2 regions of the Paenibacillus sp. FSL H8-0104 genome follow, and region 2 is predicted to be linked to the other one. Evidence: riboswitches for the same ligand, from Rfam matches in the RefSeq annotation. Region 2 holds a riboswitch; the other holds the start of a gene.

Region 1 (5,366 bases), 2.3 Mb from region 2:
TCCGACTGATACTGCCATACCAATTGTTCTCCAGCCTGGCCATATGGAGTTCTACCTGCCGTTGATACCATGCCTCCATACTCTTCCTCCAGATGATATGCGCGCCCATCCAGGTCCAGCAATGTAGGCACCTCATCAGGCGCATCAAGCCTGCCATCAATTGGTGTATATAGGGCGTAACGTGTGAGTTCCCGTTCTTCGATATGCAAATATCGAAATGCGGTACCATCCTGTAGCGTGAGCACAACTGCATTTCGAGCACGATTTTGTACCCGACCAACGACTTCATAAGTGACCAGAGAAACCTCACAGATATCACCAGGTGCAAGCTGAAGCATCGTTTTCTCTGCCTGCGGTGGTTCAGGTTTCGTTAGTATTCCTTTAATTCGTTTCCATACACTCATGAGAATTACTCCTGTTCCTTATCTTATAAACAAGCTGCAATAATCAGTGCGCCCACGATATGTAAAGCGCCAGAGAACAACCCGTACCCTGTCTTCCCTTGCTGAATTCCCGTATCCAGATCCAGGTTGGCCCATTTGCGAATCATAAAGTGTACAACACTCTCCAGAATCAACAAAATGATAAAGGATACAACGGAGACCAGCAGTGCTTCTCCCAGGTGACCGGCCGTAGAAATGGACGTAGCGAGTACATATCCTTGTGCAAATAATTTCATAACCATACGTGTAGTAACGGCCATATTGCCAGCCTTAACTTCAGCAAAATCCTTATATTTCGTGAACAGTGAATCAACATACATCAGGACAAACAGCAAAACCGAACCAGATCCGGTCCAGACCAGCATCGCCAAAATGTTCAAATCCATTTACACAGCCCCCACATATCAACATGAACCGCATTTAAAAGCGAAGGAGAAATACTCTTCTCCTCCGCTGGTTAACCTTGCTGACAACCAAGGTATTAGTTCTTATTATCGTACTGTTTCATCAATGCTGCGAGTTCATCTTCAACAGCCTGATCTTTACCCAACTTCTCGAACTCTTCATCCAAAGATTTTCCTTTGGAAGACATTTCGTTACTTGCTTCAGCCTGTGCTTCCATCTGCATCATTTTCTCTTCCATACGCTTCATACCAGCACTTGCAGTATCAGAGCCAAACCCATTCAACGCTTTGTTGATTTCCGTTTGGGCTTTTGCTGCATTGTAACGGGCTACCAGTGTTTCACGTTTGTTCTTCATTTGAGTCAACTGCTTACGCATTTCGTCAAGCTTGCCACGCAGGTTATCTGCAGAAGCCTTGTTTTGGTCATAGCTGGTTTTGTACTCAGCCATCTTCTCTTCAGCAGCCTTTTTCTCTTCCAGGGCACGTCGAGCCAGATCCAGATTCTGAGCACGTGCCGCCGTATGCGCCTGCTCTTCACGTTTCTTCACAAGAGCTTCCTGCTCTTCGAACAACTGCTTGAATTTCTTCTCAATGGCGATCTGTTGAGCTACTGCTTTCTCCGCATCTTCCAGATCCTCTTGCATGTCACGGATATATTGGTCCGTCATCTTGATTGGATCTTCCGCCTTGTCAATAATGGCGTTGATGTTAGACATAGTTAGATCACGCAAACGTTTGAAAATGGACATTATGTTATTCCTCCTAGTCGATATTACATCGTATATAAACATACATACGTAACAATCTACAACTCGTTTCAATTTTAGCAAATAAAATCAAAACATTGAATGGTTCTTATGTCAGGAAAATCGTTTATCTTTGTTCAGATGATCCTCCATCAACCTCTCTGCAGTCTGCACGATTTCGTCGATCTGCATCCGCGTGATGGAATCAAAATGGATACCCATGATCACCGTAACGGTTACTTTCAGCTGCAAGGCAGCCTTTCGGGCAAGCCGCTCACACAGCTCTTGTTCTTTATGCCCAGGAATATGTACTGTCATCCCGCTTACGCGCTCATGATCCACGTAGAACGTGGCTACTGCGCCAATATGTGCCTTTCCTCCGGTAACGAGAAAAACCTTATCTTCTCCTGCTTCAATCACCTGTAAACGTATGGATTTCAAATCATATGTACTCATACCCATCCACCTATCCTTTTCTATATGTTATATATGGAGGAATTATGGCTGTCATGAGCTAAATCGGCAATGAAACTTCTCACACTGCGCATATTTTATGGAGCTCCCGGGCATACCAAGGAGAACGTCATTTTGGAAAAGGAGGCCGTTATTATGCGCGTACGCCTCATTATGCTAATGGTTATCGTTATTTTTCTCGGAGGATATCATGCTCCAGTTTCATCGCGGGATGTTTCAAGCCCGCCAAGTGAATCCGTATCAGGTTCGGATTCTGCGGAAGAAGAACAACTGACATTGGGACAATTACGTCAAAAATATGCCGATACGTTCAAAACCAATGGTCCTTCAACCAAGAAGGTTGCACTGACTTTTGATGATGTACCTGATCCACGATTTACTCCACAAGTGCTGGATGTATTGAAGAAATACAATGTCAGAGCTACATTCTTTATCGTGGGTAGTCGTGCTGAGAAACATCCGGATCTGGTGAAACGCATCGTTAAGGAAGGGCATATGGTTGGTAATCACAGCTACAATCATCCTGAATTCAGTAAGCTGTCGATGAATGCCTTTCGCAAACAAATTTTACATACCGGGGATATTATTCGACGTTTGGCAGGATATACGCCCAAGATGATTCGGCCGCCTTATGGAGACATTAATGAAGAACAGCTGAGATGGGCTGCCAAACAACACTATAGCATTGTGAACTGGAACGTAGACTCCCTGGACTGGAAAGGCCTTTCAAAGGAACAGGTGAAAGATAACATCCTCTCTGCCGTGAAACCTGGCTCCATCGTTCTGCAACATGCTGGAGGCGGTGTAGGATCAAACCTGAACGGCACGATTGAGGCTTTGCCTGAAATCATTGAGGAATTGCGTAATCGGGGATATGAACTGGTCACCTTGGACGAAATGTTGGGATTGCCAAAGGCCAAAGATTAAGATGAACGTGATAGAAAATAAATTAGAATATTAAAAGGGTGCTGTTCAATCGCGAATTAGCGACTGGCAGACACCCTGTTTGAATTCATTTAAAATGTTATTTTCTCTCTACTTCAGAATGTACAGCTCGATATCCTGAAATCCAAATGAGCTTACAGACTGTTTGCTACCGGGGATAAAGATATCAATCCGGTGACCTTTGATTGCACCACCCACATCCCGCGCTGTGGCTACAAAAGCCTGTTTTGGCAATCCTGGATGGCTATGACCAGTTACCAGTACTTTGGTTCCGAGTGGAATTACACTTGGATCAACTGCAATCGTGCCCAGTTCAAGGTCATTTCCGAAATAATCGACTGCACCCCATCCTCCATTTTCAGACGGATCTGCAGAGTATGCCGTTGCTTTCACGTTAACGGCTTTGCTGTAATCGAATGTTTTACCCCAGGCTTGAACCACTTTGTTATCTGCGTTAACGTCCAAACTTGCTGTGGTAACTGTTTTGGCTGGGGTCTTGCTCTCCGTTGCCGCAGCGGCTGCAACATTGTTTGCCTTACCGGGAATCGTAATTTTCAAACCACCATAAATGTTGTAAGCCGAAATGTCGTTGTTTGCTTTAACCAACGTGTTGAGTGCTACTCCATATTGTTTTGATAAGGTGTAGAAGGTATCCCCTTCTTTGGCCACATGAACTGAATCGGCGTGAGCCGGAACGGCTTGAATGAGCATTGCTGTTGTCATTAATGCTACTGCTGTTTTGGCTATACGTTTCTTGTTAATCATGGTCTTCCTCCCTCATTGTGCCTGCGAAGTTAGTTGTCGGATTCGGATGAGGAGCCCACCCTATAGGTTATTCGTTACATTTGAAACGTTATGTACCCAATTCACCCCAAGCAGTGTGCTGTAGATCTTCCCCCTGCACAATCTGCATCGTTACATCCCCCACACTCCCTGTCCGGAAGTTTCGGCAGAGTTCAATATATCACAATTTTGTAACCTGAACTTGTAGTAATTCTTACCAAATGGTTTTTAGCATGTCATCAACTGTAAGAATACTGGATAATTCAGAAAAGTTGGCGAACCGACTTCTTTATATTTGGTAACAGAAAAGTTACTTTTCCGAATCCACACGTGATTATTATCCATAAAAAAATAGCGTTACCGACTCGAAGTCAGTAACGCTATTTGATCACATCGTTTAGAGTACTTTCGCAAGAAAATCACGTGTACGTGAATTTTTGGGTGCTCCAAACACCTCATCAGGTGTTCCCTCTTCCACAATAACCCCGCCATCCATGAACAGGATTCGGTCTCCCACTTCACGTGCAAAACCCATCTCATGTGTTACGATGACCATCGTCATTCCGCCTTCTGCAAGACGTTTCATGACATCCAGCACTTCACCGACCATCTCAGGGTCCAGTGCCGACGTAGGCTCGTCAAACAGCATCACATGCGGCTGCATGGCCAATGCTCTAGCAATGGCGATCCGCTGTTTCTGTCCACCAGACAGCTGATTCGGGAATGTATCTTTTTTATCGTACAAACCCACGGTGTTAAGCAGATCAGAGGCAATTTTCTCCGCTTCCTGAGTGGATTGTTTCTTCACTTTAATCGGAGCAATCGTGATGTTTTGCTGTACCGTTTTGTGTGGGAACAGGTTGAAGTGCTGGAACACCATGCCCATTTTCTCACGAGTTGCGTTAATGTTATGCTTGGGGTCCGTGATTGACACGCCTTCAAAATCAATCTCTCCTGAGGTAGGCTGTTCCAGCAGATTCAGACAACGCAAGAAAGTACTTTTACCTGAACCGGAAGGACCGATGACCACGACAACCTCACCTTTGCCAATCGTCACGTTTATGCCCCTAAGCACATCGTTATTTCCATAAGATTTGTGTAATTGTCTAACGTCTATCACTTGCACTCAACTTCCTTTCCAGTCGTCCCAGCAGCTTGGACAAAATGAACGTCATTACAAAGTAGATGGCTGCTGCAATTAGAAACGGACTCAACCCTTGGAACGTAATGTTCTTGACCACGCTAGCCTGATACATAATGTCCACCATACCGATAACGGAGATAATGGAGGATTCTTTGATGATAGTTATGAATTCATTACCGATCGCTGGTAATACAGCTTTGAAGGCTTGTGGCAATATGATATAACGCATCGCGGCGCCTCTTCCCATACCTAATGAACGCGCTGCCTCCAACTGACCACGATCCACACCTTGGACACCTGCACGGAAAATCTCCGCCAGATAGGCACCACTATTGATTGAAAGTGTAATGATACCTGCCTGAAGTGCAGTGAAGTTAATGCCAAAGCTCAGGGAAAAACCATAGTAAATAATCATCAACTGTACCAA
Region 2 (5,366 bases):
AGTACAATGTAACAATAAACATAAAAATTTAGATATATCATGAGCGGTTTGTACCGCATCAATATCTCCAAATCAATAATTCAAAGTCAGGTGATTATCGTATGAGTAAAAAAAATCCGTTCAACGCTCCTTCAAGAGAATCATTATCTACTGCGGGCATGGCCCCTTCCCTTGGAGAAGCACATAGTTCCATGAAAGTTCCGCAGAATGCTGCATGGTGGAAGAAATTCCTCGCCTTTGTAGGCCCAGGATACCTCGTTGCCGTAGGTTACATGGACCCGGGGAACTGGGCAACAGATATCGCAGGCGGCTCGCAGTTCGGGTATACCTTGTTATCCGTTATCCTGTTATCGAACCTGATGGCCGTTGTCCTTCAGTCGCTGGCTGGCAAGCTCGGTATCGTCACTGGACGGGATCTGGCTCAAGCCTGTCGTGAACGATTCAGCATGCCTGTTGTTATGATGTTATGGATTCTGTGTGAGCTTGCCATTGCAGCTACCGATCTGGCTGAAGTCATTGGTTCTGCCATCGCATTAAAACTGTTATTTAACATCCCCATGTTATACGGCGTTATCATCACCGCAGTTGATGTACTCCTGATTCTTGTTCTGCAAAACAAAGGCTTCCGCGCTTTGGAAACTCTCGTCATTGTGCTGATGGCAACAATTGCCCTCTGCTTCGGGATTGATCTGTTTCTGGCAAAACCGGATATGGGCGGTGTTCTCCATGGTTTTGTACCAAATGTTGAGATCCTGCAAAACCCGGCTATGCTCTATATTGCCATTGGTATTATCGGAGCAACCGTGATGCCGCATAATCTGTACCTGCATTCTTCCATTGTGCAGACCCGTCAGATCGAACAGACACCACAGGGCAAAAAAGAAGCCATTCGGTACTCGACCATGGATTCTACGATTGCGCTGACACTGGCCCTGTTCATCAATGCAGCCATCCTGATTGTATCTGCCGCTGTATTTCACAGTGCTGGTATGACGCAGGTTGCTGAGATCGCTGATGCCTATCATCTGCTGACACCTCTATTGGGTACTACGGTCGCAAGTATCCTGTTCGGTGTGGCGCTGTTAGCATCAGGTCAGAACTCTACCCTTACAGGTACACTCGCTGGGCAGATCGTTATGGAAGGTTTCCTGAACATTCGAATTCCGGCTTGGCTACGCAGACTGGTCACACGTCTGATCGCCATCATCCCGGCGGTAATTGTGACAGCCATTGCAGGAGAACATGGCACAGAAGAACTGCTCATTTTGAGCCAGGTCGTGCTGTCGCTTCAATTGCCCTTTGCTGTAATTCCCCTGGTGATGTTCACAAGTGATAAAAAAAGCATGGGTGCATTCGCCAACAAATTGTGGCTCAAAATCATCTCATGGGTCATTGCCGCGATTATCGTTGTGCTGAATGTATATCTGATCATTCAGACGATCCGGTTGTTCTAATCTCATTTTAATTGGCTAAATACTAAAAAGGCTGATCAACTCCGGTATTTTATACCCAGTTGATCAGCCTTTATTGTTGCAATCCAATAAACAACCATCTGAATCTAATCCTGATTTGGCATCAGTAACGGCAAGAGTTGATCCAATGATTCAACAGTCCAATCCGCACGTTTGTCATCCGATAGATCTGGCTGGAATCTTCCGTAACCCTGCATAATTCGAATCGTACGCATGCCCAGATTCCGAGCAGGTATAATGTCGTTATCGATCCGATCTCCGATCATGACGGCTTCCTCCGGTTCACAACCTGCCTGCTTCAAGGCCACAGCGTATAACTCAGGGTCTGGCTTGGACACTCCTTCTTCAGCTGAACATGCCAGAACATCAACATACTTCCGCAAGCCGTAACTCTCCAGTCTCTCTTCCGTTCCAGGACTCTGATTGGCAATAATGCCAATGCGATAATGCCGTGACAACTGCTGAAGAACAAAATCTGCTGAAGGAAAAGGACGTTCAAGATCTTTTTGAAACTTCAGCTTGTCCTGAATCTGTTTTTGATGCCCCTCGTCTTCAACAAATGTGCGAATCGCCACTCTCATAGGCCATTGCTCATATTTTCGGTAACAGCTCGCGAACAGTTCGCGTACCGCCTCAATTGTCACCGGATACCCCAAAGCACAAGCTTCACGGACAAACTGTCCGATAATATCATCAACCGGCTCCCATTCATCCACCAGCGTATCTCCAACATCAAAAAACAACCATTTCAATCCACCTACATCCGGCACGCCAATTCCTCCTTGTAAGCCACAGGTGATTCCTGATCCTAATCGAGTTCAAAAAGTCTGGTTTTCAGTACCAAGAAGATGGAATGAAGCTAGAAATGGAGTAGCGGAGCGTAGGGAAAACTACGTGAGCCACGGACATTTCGGCTGAATTTCATATTCGATGCTGATGATGCCGTTAGGCATCCTTCGTAATCAAAAGCGGACTTTTTGAACAACCTATAGAAACCATAAAAAAGAAGACTCACCATCCTGCATGAGTCTCCTCAAACTTCCGTTTATCGATGAATCAATTTCATAATACCTTGAGTGAATTCTGAAATTGATTCTAATACATTCAATTATAACAGGCACCTTACACCTGAGCAATCAGAAGCTATGGCATTAACCATTGAGGAGAAAGCCAACTTCCCCATTGAGCGAATATACAATCCGGTCTGCGCCCATGCCCCGATAGATGCCCTTAGGATGACTCTGCTCCGTAATGACGCACAGGGATTTCGATGTCCATGAACGGCAGATCTGTAAATAACGACAGGTCAGATTCAGACTGTTCTCGAAAATAAACACGTTGCCTACGCTGCCCTGCGGCAAAAACCATTTTTGAGCTGCAGCCGTATTCATGCGAATGACATGTTCTACTCCGATTCTACGGAGTCTTCGCTCTTCCCCTGCACTGTTGGTTAGAACGGCAAACGGCATTTTTTTGTACATCAGCAATTTGATAAATTTGCGTCCTGCTTCATTTGGAGCAGTCACTAAGACCATCTCAGTATCCATCATTCGTTCCTCCCTTGGCGTGAAAAGACAACAAAAAAGAAGCGTGGGGGACCAAGGCCTCCCGAACGCTTCTTAAATAACCCATGGCGAAAACACCATGAACCAGCGTACGGCTTGTTGCCTCTCCCTTTAACGCTTACGAGGTTAGCTGACGGATTCGGGCGCGAGAGTCGCCCTATTTCCGGCTGTCACCGGAAAATTCACCCCATGAATGCCCACTGTCCTGGACAGCGCATTCCGTTGGTTCCCCCGTTTTCCACTCATCAATGAATGGAAACTCAGCGATTAAAACATCGTTCGTATATCTTAAGGATAAGATCGAGCGATATTATCGTTTGTTTCGTTTTTCAAGTACATTTTAGTTTAAATTGAAATTACGTTATGAATCATACACCCATGCCATGTCGGTGTAAAGTCCGCCCAGATCACCAAATCGGCAGATTTTTGCCAATTCCTATCCATAATAACGCTTACAACAAAGTTATACTCTATCTATCTCTTCAAGGCTATCTAATTCTCACTCTGGCGTAAATCACTTCGCAATTCATTCACGTATTCTGCACAACTTGCCTGTTTTGATTCTTTTAACACCATATTAGTTTTGCAATATTTAATTGCAACCAATATAATAGAAGATATAAGAGTAAATAAATGGAGGCGATTTAGATGACAGTCTACGATTACAAAGTGAATACCCTTCGCGGTCAAGAAGTTGAAATGTCCGACTACCGTGACAAAGTGCTCCTGATTGTGAATACGGCAAGCTCATGCGGCCTTACCCCTCAATTCAAAGGTCTGCAAGAATTGCAAGACAAATTTCAAGATGCTCCATTTGAAGTGCTTGGTTTCCCAAGCAACCAGTTTGCACAGGAAAAAGGATCTTCCGACGATATTGCCGAGTTCTGTCAGATGAATTATGGCGTGAGCTTCCCCATGTTTGAGAAAATTGATGTGAACGGCTCAAGCGCTCACCCTCTTTTCCAACACCTGAGCACAGAAGCTCCTGGCCTGCTCGGCTCCAAAGCAATCAAATGGAATTTCACCAAATTCCTCGTGGATCAGAACGGACAGGTCATTAAACGTTATGCTCCCAAAACAACACCGGACAAGATTGAAGAAGATATCAAGAATTTGCTGCAAAAATAATACACAGGCCACCCGTAGCCGGAAGGTAGAGCAACATTCCTCCGGTAATGGATGGCCTTTTTTCAACCCAGATGTCATACTGTTCGAAAAAGACAAAAAAAAGAAGCTTCCCATTAATGGAAAGCTTCTTTTTAATCGTTCATATGATGCGGTCGAGAGGACTCGAACCTCCACGGGCATACGCCCACTACCCCCTCAAGATAGCGTGTCTGCCATTCCACCACGACCGCATGTCGTAAATAATCGGCAACAGAATTGATTATACCGGGTTCAGAACTAAAAGTAAAGTATTATTTAATACTTCTTTTTCAGCTAGGCATTTTCATCAAAAATCGCATAATCTCGTCATCTTTACCCATGAACTGCATATCATTAGATTTGATCCCCTCTTTTCCGGCTTGAGCCGATCTTGTTGATTCATTTATATATAGTCCTTCCTTATATAGTCCTCCCTGCACTTCGCCACATAAATAACACGATAAGTTATATAAAATAACACAAATATTAAATTCCAGATTTAATACATTAAATTTAACGGATACTATTGACAAAAAGCGGACATTTATGGGATGATAACTATCATATAATTCGGATTCTCAAACATAAAGCAAACAAAAAGGAATATAAATGTTACTTTAAGTGACATTTAACGAACACAGGAGGCGAATGATTGTGAACCGTGGGAATAAGCTGCTCGATTATGTCAAACTGCTTGATTCCTCTATTCAGGTTGGAGGGTTCACCCATTCCTTCGGCATGGATATCCATATCAGGGAGGGTACCATTCGTAATGCTGAAGATCTCGAATCATTCATGCGTTGTCAGTTGCATCCGAGCATCGTTCGTCTTGAAGGTATGGCTATCAAAGGCATCTATACCGCAACAGATCACAAGGATACATGGCGGATAGCTCTGATCGACAAGCTCGTCCATGTTCAGCGAACCCCTGGAGATCTCAGAGAACAAGCTGCCGCCATGGGTAAACGATTGATCAGACTCGCACGCGCTCTGCACCCCTGGATTGAATTCAGCCAGCTCGAACAGATCTTTGCCAAATATGATTCGGTTGGCTGCCTCTCCACTGTTCACGCCTGGATTAACCACCACCTCGACATCCCGGTCGAGGAGGCGGTCCTTGGTTACCTGCATTCAGCCATGAATGCCTGCATAACCGAAGCCTCCAAAGTCATTCCCCTGAACA

Evidence for each region. A riboswitch is a leader RNA that binds a small molecule or an ion and turns the genes downstream of it on or off. The one in region 2 is predicted to bind cyclic di-AMP.
Region 1: it holds a riboswitch for cyclic di-AMP, as region 2 does, so the genes downstream of both, NST38_RS17580 (3D domain-containing protein) here and NST38_RS07220 (hypothetical protein) in region 2, are expected to answer to the same signal.

Annotation. Positions count from the first base shown of each region.
Region 1 covers NZ_JBBOTC010000001.1:3,953,903-3,959,268, forward strand. The annotation lists gene NST38_RS17555 (DUF4178 domain-containing protein) at 1-404, opposite strand, end outside; gene NST38_RS17560 (DUF350 domain-containing protein) at 428-829, opposite strand; gene NST38_RS17565 (PspA/IM30 family protein) at 925-1,596, opposite strand; gene lpdD (prenylated flavin chaperone LpdD) at 1,708-2,049, opposite strand; gene NST38_RS17575 (polysaccharide deacetylase family protein) at 2,203-2,994, shown strand; gene NST38_RS17580 (3D domain-containing protein) at 3,103-3,777, opposite strand; cyclic di-AMP (ydaO/yuaA leader) riboswitch at 3,780-3,974, opposite strand; gene NST38_RS17585 (amino acid ABC transporter ATP-binding protein) at 4,193-4,915, opposite strand; gene NST38_RS17590 (ABC transporter substrate-binding protein/permease) at 4,902-5,366, opposite strand, start outside.
Region 2 covers NZ_JBBOTC010000001.1:1,626,320-1,631,685, reverse strand. The annotation lists gene NST38_RS07230 (Nramp family divalent metal transporter) at 159-1,454, shown strand; gene NST38_RS07225 (HAD family hydrolase) at 1,559-2,242, opposite strand; gene NST38_RS07220 (hypothetical protein) at 2,624-3,019, opposite strand; cyclic di-AMP (ydaO/yuaA leader) riboswitch at 3,138-3,313, opposite strand; gene NST38_RS07215 (glutathione peroxidase) at 3,686-4,165, shown strand; tRNA gene NST38_RS07210 (tRNA-Leu) at 4,313-4,395, opposite strand; gene NST38_RS07205 (urease accessory protein UreF) at 4,838-5,366, shown strand, end outside.